DNA from 3 places in the Paucibacter sp. JuS9 genome. Region 3 is predicted to be linked to each of the others. Evidence: predicted binding sites of a transcription regulator. Region 3 holds the regulator's gene; each other region holds the start of a gene.
What was found. Region 3 encodes sigma-54, which starts transcription at its own class of promoters, with help from an activator protein. Its sites were predicted from a motif close to TGGCANGNAANCTGCTTT; they were not measured.
Positions count from the first base shown of each region.

Region 1: ABT392_RS20785 (circularly permuted type 2 ATP-grasp protein) is a predicted target of sigma-54. The motif match lies at 2,104-2,121, and genes of this name have one in related genera.
Region 2: ABT392_RS03840 (PEP-CTERM sorting domain-containing protein) is a predicted target of sigma-54. The motif match lies at 1,797-1,814, and genes of this name have one in related genera.

Region 1 is NZ_CP194172.1:4,666,325-4,669,592, forward strand. It holds gene ABT392_RS20780 (alpha-E domain-containing protein) at 1-336, opposite strand, end outside; gene ABT392_RS20785 (circularly permuted type 2 ATP-grasp protein) at 421-1,848, opposite strand; gene ABT392_RS20790 (LytR/AlgR family response regulator transcription factor) at 2,184-2,921, opposite strand; gene ABT392_RS20795 (hypothetical protein) at 2,929-3,268, opposite strand, start outside.
Region 2 is NZ_CP194172.1:877,699-880,966, forward strand. It holds gene ABT392_RS03830 (CsbD family protein) at 1-38, opposite strand, end outside; gene ABT392_RS03835 (PRC-barrel domain-containing protein) at 95-505, opposite strand; gene ABT392_RS03840 (PEP-CTERM sorting domain-containing protein) at 1,195-1,767, opposite strand; gene ABT392_RS03845 (translocation/assembly module TamB domain-containing protein) at 1,969-3,268, opposite strand, start outside.
Region 3 is NZ_CP194172.1:4,104,423-4,107,690, forward strand. It holds gene lptA (lipopolysaccharide transport periplasmic protein LptA) at 1-377, shown strand, start outside; gene lptB (LPS export ABC transporter ATP-binding protein) at 374-1,153, shown strand; gene ABT392_RS18255 (RNA polymerase factor sigma-54) at 1,174-2,673, shown strand; gene ABT392_RS18260 (TonB-dependent receptor) at 3,118-3,268, shown strand, end outside.

The DNA of each region.
Region 1 (3,268 bases), 560 kb from region 3:
GCTGTTGATGGCCTCCCACATCTCGGCCGTGATCTGGCCGCGCACCGCATGGGCGTTCTCGCGCGCGGAGCGCAGGCAGCTCAGGACCGAGGCCGGGTTGTCCAGGTCCAGCGCCATGAAGTTGAAGAGATGCTCGGCATCGAGCTGCGGATGCCGCGCGCTGTAGTCCTGCAGGGCGCCGGTCACGGCCAGCGGCGCGGCCAGTTCGGTGCGCGCGCCGTGCGACTGCGGCAGCATCGACAGCGATTGGGTCACGTCGAGCATGCGCACCAGGTTCTCGGCGCGTTCGACATAGCGGCTCATCCAATAGAGCTGGGAGGCGGTGCGAGACAGCATGATCAGGACTCCCGCCGGGCTGCCCCAAGGGAGGCCTGCGCCCCCTCGGGGAGCAGAGAACGAAGTGAACGTGGGGGCTTCATATCAACTTTCCAGAATCCAGGTGTCCTTGGTGCCGCCGCCTTGGCTGCTGTTCACCACCAATGAGCCTTCCTTCAAGGCCACGCGCGTGAGCCCGCCGGCCACCATCGTGATCTCCCGCCCGGTCAACACGAACGGCCGCAGGTCGATATGTCGGGGCGCGATGCCGCTCTCCACGAAGGTGGGGCAGCTCGAGAGGCACAGCGTTGGCTGCGCGATGTAGTTGCTCGGGTTGGCCTTGACGCGCAGCTTGAAGTCCTCGACCTCGGCAGCCGTGGCGGCCGGGCCGACCAGCATGCCGTAGCCGCCGGCGCCATGCACTTCCTTCACCACAAGGTCTTTCATGTGGTTCAAGACATGGTCGAGGTCCGCGCTCTTGCGGCATTGCCAGGTCGGCACGTTGTGCAGGATCGGCTCCTCGCCCAGGTAGAAGCGGATCATGTCCGGCACATAGGGGTAGATGGACTTGTCGTCCGCCACGCCGGTGCCGATGGCGTTCGCCAGGATCAGGTGGCCCTTCTGGTAGACCGAGAGCAGCCCCGGCACGCCCAGCATCGAATCGGCACGGAAGGCCAGCGGGTCGAGGAAGGCGTCGTCGATGCGGCGGTAGATCACGTCCACCCGCTTGGGGCCGACCGTGGTGCGCATGTAGAGCCAGTCGTCCTTGACGAACAGGTCCTGGCCCTCGACCAGCTCCACACCCATCTGCTGCGCCAGGAAGGCATGCTCGAAGTAGGCGGAGTTGAAGGGGCCGGGCGTCAGCACCACGGCGGTCGGGTTCTCCTCAAGGCTGGCATGGCGCAGCGTGTTGAGCAGCAGCGTCGGGTAGTGCGCCACCGGCGCCACCGCATAGCGCGAGAACAGCTCGGGGAAGAGCCGCATCATCATCTTGCGGTTCTCCAGCATGTAGCTCACACCGCTGGGCACGCGCAGGTTGTCTTCCAGCACGTAATAGCCGCCGTCGGAATGGCGGATCAGGTCGACGCCGGTGATGTGGGCATAGATGCCATGCGGCAGGTCCAGGCCCTGCATCGCCTGCTGGTACTGCGCATTGCCCAGCACCTGCTCGGTCGGTATCAGGCCGGCCTTGAGGATTTCATGGTCGTGATAGATGTCCCAGAGAAAGCGGTTCAGTGCCGTGACCCGCTGGCGCAGGCCCTTTTCCAGCATCTGCCATTCCGAGGCCGGCACGATGCGGGGCACCATGTCGAAGGGAATCAGCCGCTCGGCGCCGGCCTCGTCGCCATAGACGGCGAAGGTGATGCCGACCTTGTGGAACAGCAGGTCGGCCTCGGCGCGCTTCTTGGCCAGGGTCTCGGCCGACTGCGCCTGCAGCCAGCCGCCGAAAGCGCCGTAGTGTTGGCGGAGGGCACCACCGGCCTCCAGCATCTCGTCGTAGTGGCCGGCGGGCGGCAGGGTCAGCGCATGCATGGGGAACAACTCCGAAAGGCTCAGATCCATCAATGCAAGGCCCGTGCCTGTTTGATGGCTGATCTGAGCAGCAAGCATGAACCTTGTTGGTGCCGAAAGCCAGTGCGCCTGCATCTGGTGCCTGCCGCGTGTGCCAGCTTGGTGCGCCAGGTCTTGCCTGCGGGGCGTGCGGGCAAAAAAAGAGCCTCGGACCTTGCGGCCCGAGGCTGAATCCATCCTTGGGGGATAGAGGAGACAACTGCAGTTGATGTTGCAGTCGCACATAACGTGCCAGGTCTTGCCTGGCTGGGCGATATTCGCCAGCCGCTGCCTCAAAGCTGCCCTCAGAGTTGCCCTCAGAGTTGCTTGAAGCGGTGCGAATAGGCCGGGCTGACCTCCAGCGACTCGGGCCGGCTCTTCAGCGTGATGCTGAGCTTGCCGCTCAAGGCCCGGCTGACCGACTTGATGGCATGGGCATTGACGATGGTCGAGCGGTGCACCTGCCAGAAGTGCTCGCCGTCCAGTCGCTGGATCAGCTCCTTCAAGGGCACCGAGATCAGGGCCTCGGTGTCGGCAGTGACCACGGCCACGTATTTGTTGTCGGCGCGGAAATAGACCACGTCGTCCACCGTGATCAGTTGCAGCTCGCGGCCGCGCTGCACGGTGATCCAGCGCAAGGCCTCGGTGCCGGCCGGCGCGGCCTGCGCTTTGAGCCCGCCAAGGTCGGCCGGTTGCTGCGGCAGCCGCTCCTTCAGGCGCAGCAGGGTCTTGGCCATGCGCGCCGGGTCCAGCGGCTTCAGGAGGTAGCCGACCGCACCTTCGTCGAAGGCCTGCACCGCATAGCGCTCATGCGCCGTGATGAAGACGACGTGGGCACGGCGGCCAATCAATTGCGCCACCTCAAGGCCGGAGAGCCCGGGCATCTGCACGTCCAGGAAGCAGACCTCGGGCTGCAATTGCTCCACCAGGCGCAAGGCCTCATGGCCGTCGCGAGCGATGGCCACGACCTGGGCCTCGGGCCATTGGCGCAAGAGCTCCTCGCGGATTTCGCTGGCGAGCAGCGCTTCGTCTTCGGCGATCAGGATGCGGGTCATGGCGCGATCAGGGCGTGGCAATGGGGATGGGCCAGTTCAGCTTGAACAGCGGCATCTCGTTGGCGGCCAGTGTCAGTGAAGACTGATTGCCGTGCACGGCCCGCAGGCGCTGGTTCAGCTCGGCCATCGGCACGCGTGCGGCGGCGGCTTGTGTCCGCTCGGCATCTGGCCCGAGCGCCTGCAGCCACAGCTCGGCACGTCCCTCGGCGGCCAGCAGCGACAGGCTCCACAGCGTGGTGCCCTCATCGAGCAACGGCCGCACCAGCGGCAGCAAGACCATGGGCGCCAGCGGCCATTCCGGTGGGTCGTTCAGGCCGGCCAGATGCAGCCGCTCGGTGCTCCTGGCA
Region 2 (3,268 bases), 1.8 Mb from region 3:
GCGTCCTTGAGCGTGCCCTTGACTTGGTCCTTGTTCATACATTCACCTTGGGTTGGATTTAGGTAGCTGCGCAGCGAACCGGCTGCGCGACGGTTCACACATTGCGGTAGGGCGTGCCGTAGAACTTGTGCAGGCCGCCCGCCCATGTCTCGTCCGACATCGAAGGCCAGTGATCTTTGTTGAAGCCCGGCGCGTCCTTCAGCGTGTCTTTGGGGACGTTTAGCGTGAAGCGCTTGTTGGTGGTGTCCAGGGCGAGTGCCGCCCAGGGCACTGCGAACAGCTTGTCTCCTAGGCCCAGCACGCCACCGAATGAGAGCACTGCGTAGGCAACCTTGCCCGAGGCCATATCGACCATGAATTCCTTGATGTCGCCCAAGCTCTCGCCGTCCTTGTTGTGGACGTCGTTGCCGAGCAAGGTGTTGGCGCCCATCAGCGCCGGACCGGGTCCGGTCGAGTTGTTGGCATACATGCCGTAGGTGTCGCGTGTGACGTAGCTGGATGTCATGGGATCTCCTGATGTCGGTAGGCGGGACTGATCGGCGACTGGCCAGCACGACGTGCTGCCTACTGGTCTTGGCTCAATCAGCTTCGAACTGGGCCCACACTATTCCGTGCCCTGCCTAAAGTCTGTGCGCCAACGAACGCTGCGCGATGAAGACCTCGGCCACCAATCTCGGCGCTGGCTGAGCAAGGCCGAATCCAAAGTCTGCCGTTCACTCCTGTCATTGAGCTCAGGTACCTTGAAGCGCCCCGCCGCGGGCTCATGCCTCGCCTGCGGCGCTCCGATCTACAACTTCAGTTGAGGAGGTAAGCGTCAGCTCTGCGTCTCGCAACTGGCCAGGGCTGGTGTCGTCGATGGGTCGATAGCGCCTGCTCAATGCTCTGCAGAGCTGCCGTTGACCAGCGCGGGGGTGTTGGGCCCCAAGCGTCGCAGGGACGTGGTGGCCGAGTGTCAGTTTCAAGGTATGCAGCGGTCAGCGCCGCTCTACTGTAGATCCCCTGCCTGCTGGCGGTAGCGCTTGATGGTTAGGGGAACGGATGGGGAATGCAACTTAATTCGGCCGTCGGAAGTCCTTTTAAATCAACGGAATAGTTGAATCTATCTATCCCTGTCGGAGAGACCAATAAAAAACCGGCCTCAGGGGCCGGTTTGAAGCAGCCAGGCGCGAGGCCTGGCCGACATCTTCTATTTCTTTACTGCTTCTGCTTGCGCTTGCGGCTGCTGGCGCCCAGGCCCAGCAGGGCAGCACCGATCAGGGCGATGCTGGTGGGTTCCGGAACGGCGCTGCCGCGGCCGGTGTCGCTGACGACCACATCATCAAAGCCGATGATGCCGGTGCCCGAGTCGGTCTCGAAGAAGAAGTTGATCGTTGCGGCTGCGCCCGTGGCGGTGAAGAAGGTCTGCGTCTGCGCAGGCGACAGCGTGTTGGCGACGGTGAAGATGCTGCCGCCATCGATCTGGTAACGGATCACGTTGCCGGCAGTCAGCACATTGGTGGCCGACCAGAACGAGAAGTCATAGATCGAGCCGGCGGTCGTTGCGATGGTTTGCGACAGGGTCGCGAAGCCGCTGTTGTCATAGCCGTAGACTGCCGCAGCGCCACTCTTGACGAAGTACGCTCCAGTGGTGCACAGGTCGGCGCCGGTGCAGGTCCAGCCGGTCAGGCCGCCTTCGAAGCCGCCATTGGTGACGAGGGTGGGGCTGGCTACTGCGGGCAGGCTCAGGGACAGTGCGGCAACGAGGCCGAGAATCTTGCTTTTGAACATGGACAACTCCGAAAAAGGATGTCCTCCATTCAGCAATTGCTGTGCCAGCCTCTGCTCAATCCGGACTTTCCTCAATGCCCATCGGAGTTCTCTCGCCACGGTGCTCTTGCCTTGGCTGGGCCGGAGCAGCAGCTTTGTAAGTGGCCTCGACACCCCCACCTGCGGGGTCGCCGTGAAATCCGTCACGAGTGGCGGATGGCCTCAGCGCCAGCGCCACAGCCAGATCAGGTCCACCGCGTTCTCGTCGCCGCTCTGTGCGCGCAAGGTGAAGCGCTGGGCAATGCGATAGACCAGTTGCCAGCTGCCGGTGGTGGCGTTGAGCCCGCGCTCATAGCCCACATACCAGCGGCGCGAGAGCTGCTTGCCCAGGCGCACCACGGTGCCGCGGGCGTCTTCGTCGTTCTGGGCCAGCGAGAGTTCATCAAGGCCGAGGTTTTTCATCAGTCGACCCGAGGGGCTATCGCCTTCGCCGCTCAGCAATGCCAGCGCTGCGCGTTGCAGCACCGCCGTGTCGGCACGGCCCAGGCCTTCGGGTGCGCGGCCGAGCAGCAGCCAGGAGAGCTTGTCGGTGTCGCTCATCTCCGGGTCGGCGTAGAGCTTGATGCGCGGCGACAGCGCGGTGCCGGTCACCGCCACGCCAACCGAGACATCGGTGTTGGGTCGCAGCGCCAGCACATCCAGGCGCGGGTTGTCGTAGGGGCCGACGAAGATCAGCTCGCCCTTGTCGATTTCCAGCTTCTGGCCGTAGGCGGCATAGGTGCCGCCGATGGTGCGCAGGCTGCCGGTGAGGCGCGTGCTTGCGTCTCGCTGAGCGAGCTTCAACTCGCCGGCCAGGCGGCTCTCGAAGCCGCGGCCGCGTATCTGCAGCTTGTCGCCAGCATCCAATGCGAGGTCGACGCGGACCCTGCGCGGCTTGGCCGGCGTGCTGGCGGCTGTTGCGCTGGCGGCTTGCTGAGGCCGGATCACCTGCACATCGGCATCGAGGCTCGGTGCATCGCCGCGCGAGAAATCGAACAACGCGCTGTCGACCTTGATCCGGCCGTCCAGCTCCAGCGATTGCTCGGCCAGGGCAAGCTGTGCTTCACCGGTGATCTGGGCACGACGGTCCACGCGGTTCAGGAGCGTCAGCCCCTCGGCCTTGACCTGCAGCTGCGCTTGCGGCTTCTCGCCCAGGGTGGCGTGGCCGCTGGCACTCATCGAACCTTCGGGGCCGCGGGCGCGCAAATGCACCAGCTCCGCGCGCTCGCCCGCCAGCTTCAGCAGGAACTCGGCATCGCGCACGTCCACACCCAGCAGCGGATTGCGCAGCGAGAGCTTCTGGCCCTCCGCCTGGCCGACGAACTGCGGCGCGCCCAGCGTGCCCGACATGGTCATGCCTGCCGTCAGCGCACCGCCAATGCGCCAGCCCGGCGGCACCCAGCGCCCCCACAGTCCGACGTTTGCCACATTGGCCTGCACCATGCCTTCAAGCCTTGACTGCGGGCCGGGCCACAGCGCCAGC
Region 3 (3,268 bases):
CTTCGGACGGCGACAAGCAGGTGAGCTTCAGCCAGGGCCGTGACACGCCGGGCGAGGTGATCGAAGGCAGGGCCGACCAGATCGAATACGACAGCCGCAAGGAAACCGTCCGCTTCGTCGGCAATGCGGTGCTTCGCCAACTGCGCAACGGCCTCGTCACGGGGGAGACCACCGGTGGCGAGATCGCCTATGACAACCGCAGCGAACTCTTCAAGACCAGCGGCGGCAATGTCGAGCGCAGCCCCAACGGCCGCGGCCGCATGGTGTTGATGCCGCGCGCAGCCAGTGCGCCCGAGGCATTGCCGTCCGCAAGCAGCGCACCGACCCAACTGCAGCCCAGCACCACGCTGCAAACCACGCCTCGCAAGCCCTCATGAGCGGCATCGACAGCGCAGCGGCGGCACCGGGCCGCCCGAGCCGGCTTGAGGCCGACGGACTGCAGAAGACCTACGGCGTGCGCCGCGTGGTCAAGAACGTGCACCTGGCCGTGGACAGCGGTGAAGTCGTGGGCCTCCTGGGTCCCAACGGTGCCGGCAAGACCACCAGCTTCTACATGATCGTCGGCCTGGTGCGGGCGGACGCCGGCGAGATCCGGCTCGATGGCGAGGCGCTGGAGCGCCTGCCCATCCACCGCCGCTCGCGCCTCGGGCTGTCCTATCTGCCGCAGGAGGCTTCGATCTTCCGCAAGCTCACCGTCGAGGAAAACATCCGCGCCGTGCTGGAGCTGCAGCAGGACGAGAACGGCAAGCCCTGGACCAAGACCCGCATCAACGAGATGCTGGACAGCCTCCTGCACGAGCTCTCGATCGAGAAGCTGCGCGACAGCCCTGCACCCGCGCTCTCGGGCGGCGAGCGCCGCCGGGTCGAGATTGCCCGCGCCCTGGCCACGCAGCCGCGCTTCATCCTCCTGGACGAGCCCTTTGCCGGCGTGGACCCGATCGCCGTGCTCGAGATCCAACGCATCATCGGCTTCCTGAAGGCGCGCGGCATCGGTGTGCTGATCACCGATCACAACGTGCGCGAGACCCTGGGCATCTGCGACCGCGCCTACATCATCAGCGAGGGCGAGGTGCTGGCCGAAGGCACGCCCGACGAGCTGGTGGCCAACGCCGACGTGCGCAAGGTGTACCTCGGCGAACACTTCAAAATGTAGGCTGCTGGGGCTGCGCTGAGATGAAACCCACCCTGCAGGTACGGCTCAGTCAGCATCTGGCGCTGACGCCCCAGTTGCAGCAGTCGATCCGGCTGCTGCAGCTCTCCACACTGGAGCTGCACCAGGAAGTGGAGCAGATGCTGGCGCAGAACCCGCTGCTCGAGACCGACGAGGAATTCGGCAGCGCGGTCACCGCACCCGAGCTCAGCGAAGTCCGCGGCAACGCGTCCGACGAACCCGACTCGGCACCTTCAGGCGATGGTGAGGCCGCGAGCGAGATCAAGGCCGAGGACTTCGGCACCACCGAGCGCGAAGACTGGGAAAACGGCACCGAGGGCGACGACTTCGACGGCATCCGCGAGCTGCCCGGCAGCGCCAGCTCCAGCAGCGAAGACGGAGAAAGGCCCGAGACCGAGGCGCCGTCCATCAGCCTGCAGCAGCATCTGCAACAGCAGATGGCCGGCATGTCTTTCAGCAGCGAAGACCGCGCCGCGCTCCTGGTGCTGATCGAATCGCTGAACGACGACGGCTACCTGGCCGACCCGCTGGAAGAGATCGCCGCCTCGCTCGCCGGTGAAGACGACCCCGAGGCACTCGAGGAATTGCTGGAACGCCTGCAGGTGGCCTTGCGCTGGCTGCAGAGCATGGAGCCCACCGGTGTCGGCGCCCGGGACCTCTCCGAATGCCTGCTCCTGCAACTGCGCACGCGGCCGCGCAGCCAGGTGCAGGTGGTGGCCATCCTGATCTGCAAGAACCACCTGGAGCTGCTGGCCCGGCGCGACAGCAAGAAGCTGATGGCACTCACCGGCGCCGACGAACAGCTGCTGCGCGAGGCGCAGACGCTGATCCAGACACTGGAGCCCAAGCCGGGCCGGCCGTTTGCGCCAGGCGAGGCGGCGGCCGTGGTGCCGGACGTGATCGTCAGCAAGAGCGGCCGCGGATTCCGTGTGATGCTCAACCCCGAGGTCGCGCCCAAGCTGCGCATCAACGAGCTCTATGCCAATGCGCTGCGCGCCACGCGCGGCGGCATCAGCAACAGCGCGCTGGGCGGCCAATTGCAGGAGGCGCGCTGGTTCATCAAGAACATCCAGCAGCGCTTCGACACCATCCTGCGTGTCTCGCAGGCCATCGTCGAGCGGCAGAAGGGCTTCTTCCAGCATGGGGCGCTGGCGATGAAGCCGCTGGTGCTCAGAGAAATAGCCGACGAGCTGGGCCTGCATGAATCGACCATCTCGCGCGTGACCACGGCCAAGTACATGGCCACGCCGCATGGCACCTTCGAGCTGAAGTACTTCTTCGGGTCCGGCCTCAACACCGATGCCGGCGGCAATGCCTCCAGCACGGCGGTGCGCGCGCTGATCAAGCAGTTCGTCGACGCCGAAGACAACAACAAGCCGCTGTCCGACAGCGCCTTGTCCGACATGCTGGAAGAGCAGGGCATCCAGGTGGCGCGGCGCACGGTGGCCAAGTACCGCGAGGCGCTGAAAATTGCGCCGGCCAATCTGCGCAAGGCGCTTTGACGCGACTCTGACCTGGGGTCTGAGCGGGGGTCTGAACGGGGCCCTGAATGCCTGCCGCGCAGCGCGCTGCCAACGCATGACCCAGCGACTTGCTAGGACTTTGCCGCGTCAGTCGCCGCACCGCAACAGCGCCGGCACAAACGATCAAGGCGTTGATTGATGCGCCCTGAATCCGCCCGGGATAACCCGCAAAGTGGGTGACCGGAAACCTTGCTTCCCGGCCGATTCATCCGCTATTCAAAATTCCGATAGTTCGACGCACAAGCGTCATACATCGATTCGGACCCGTCCTCATAAGCTGGACTCCTCACAAGCGCAGGCGGGCCTCATCCGGGCCTTGCAAGCAGGCTTGTAGATCGCCGCCTCGTGAAGCCTCGGGGCGCTTGCGGTGAACACCAGTCAATGACAAAAAGTGCCGGCCAAGCCCGGTGACGGAGACAGCTTGTGAACAAGATTTCGAAACTGGCCTTGCGGCCGGATGGCCTGGCCCTGGCCGTTTCCATGGCCCTCACGCTGATGGCCAGCGAGGCCGCGATGGCTCAAGCGAGCACGACGCCCGTAGCGCCGGCCAAGCCCGCGGCCGAAGCGGCGCAAG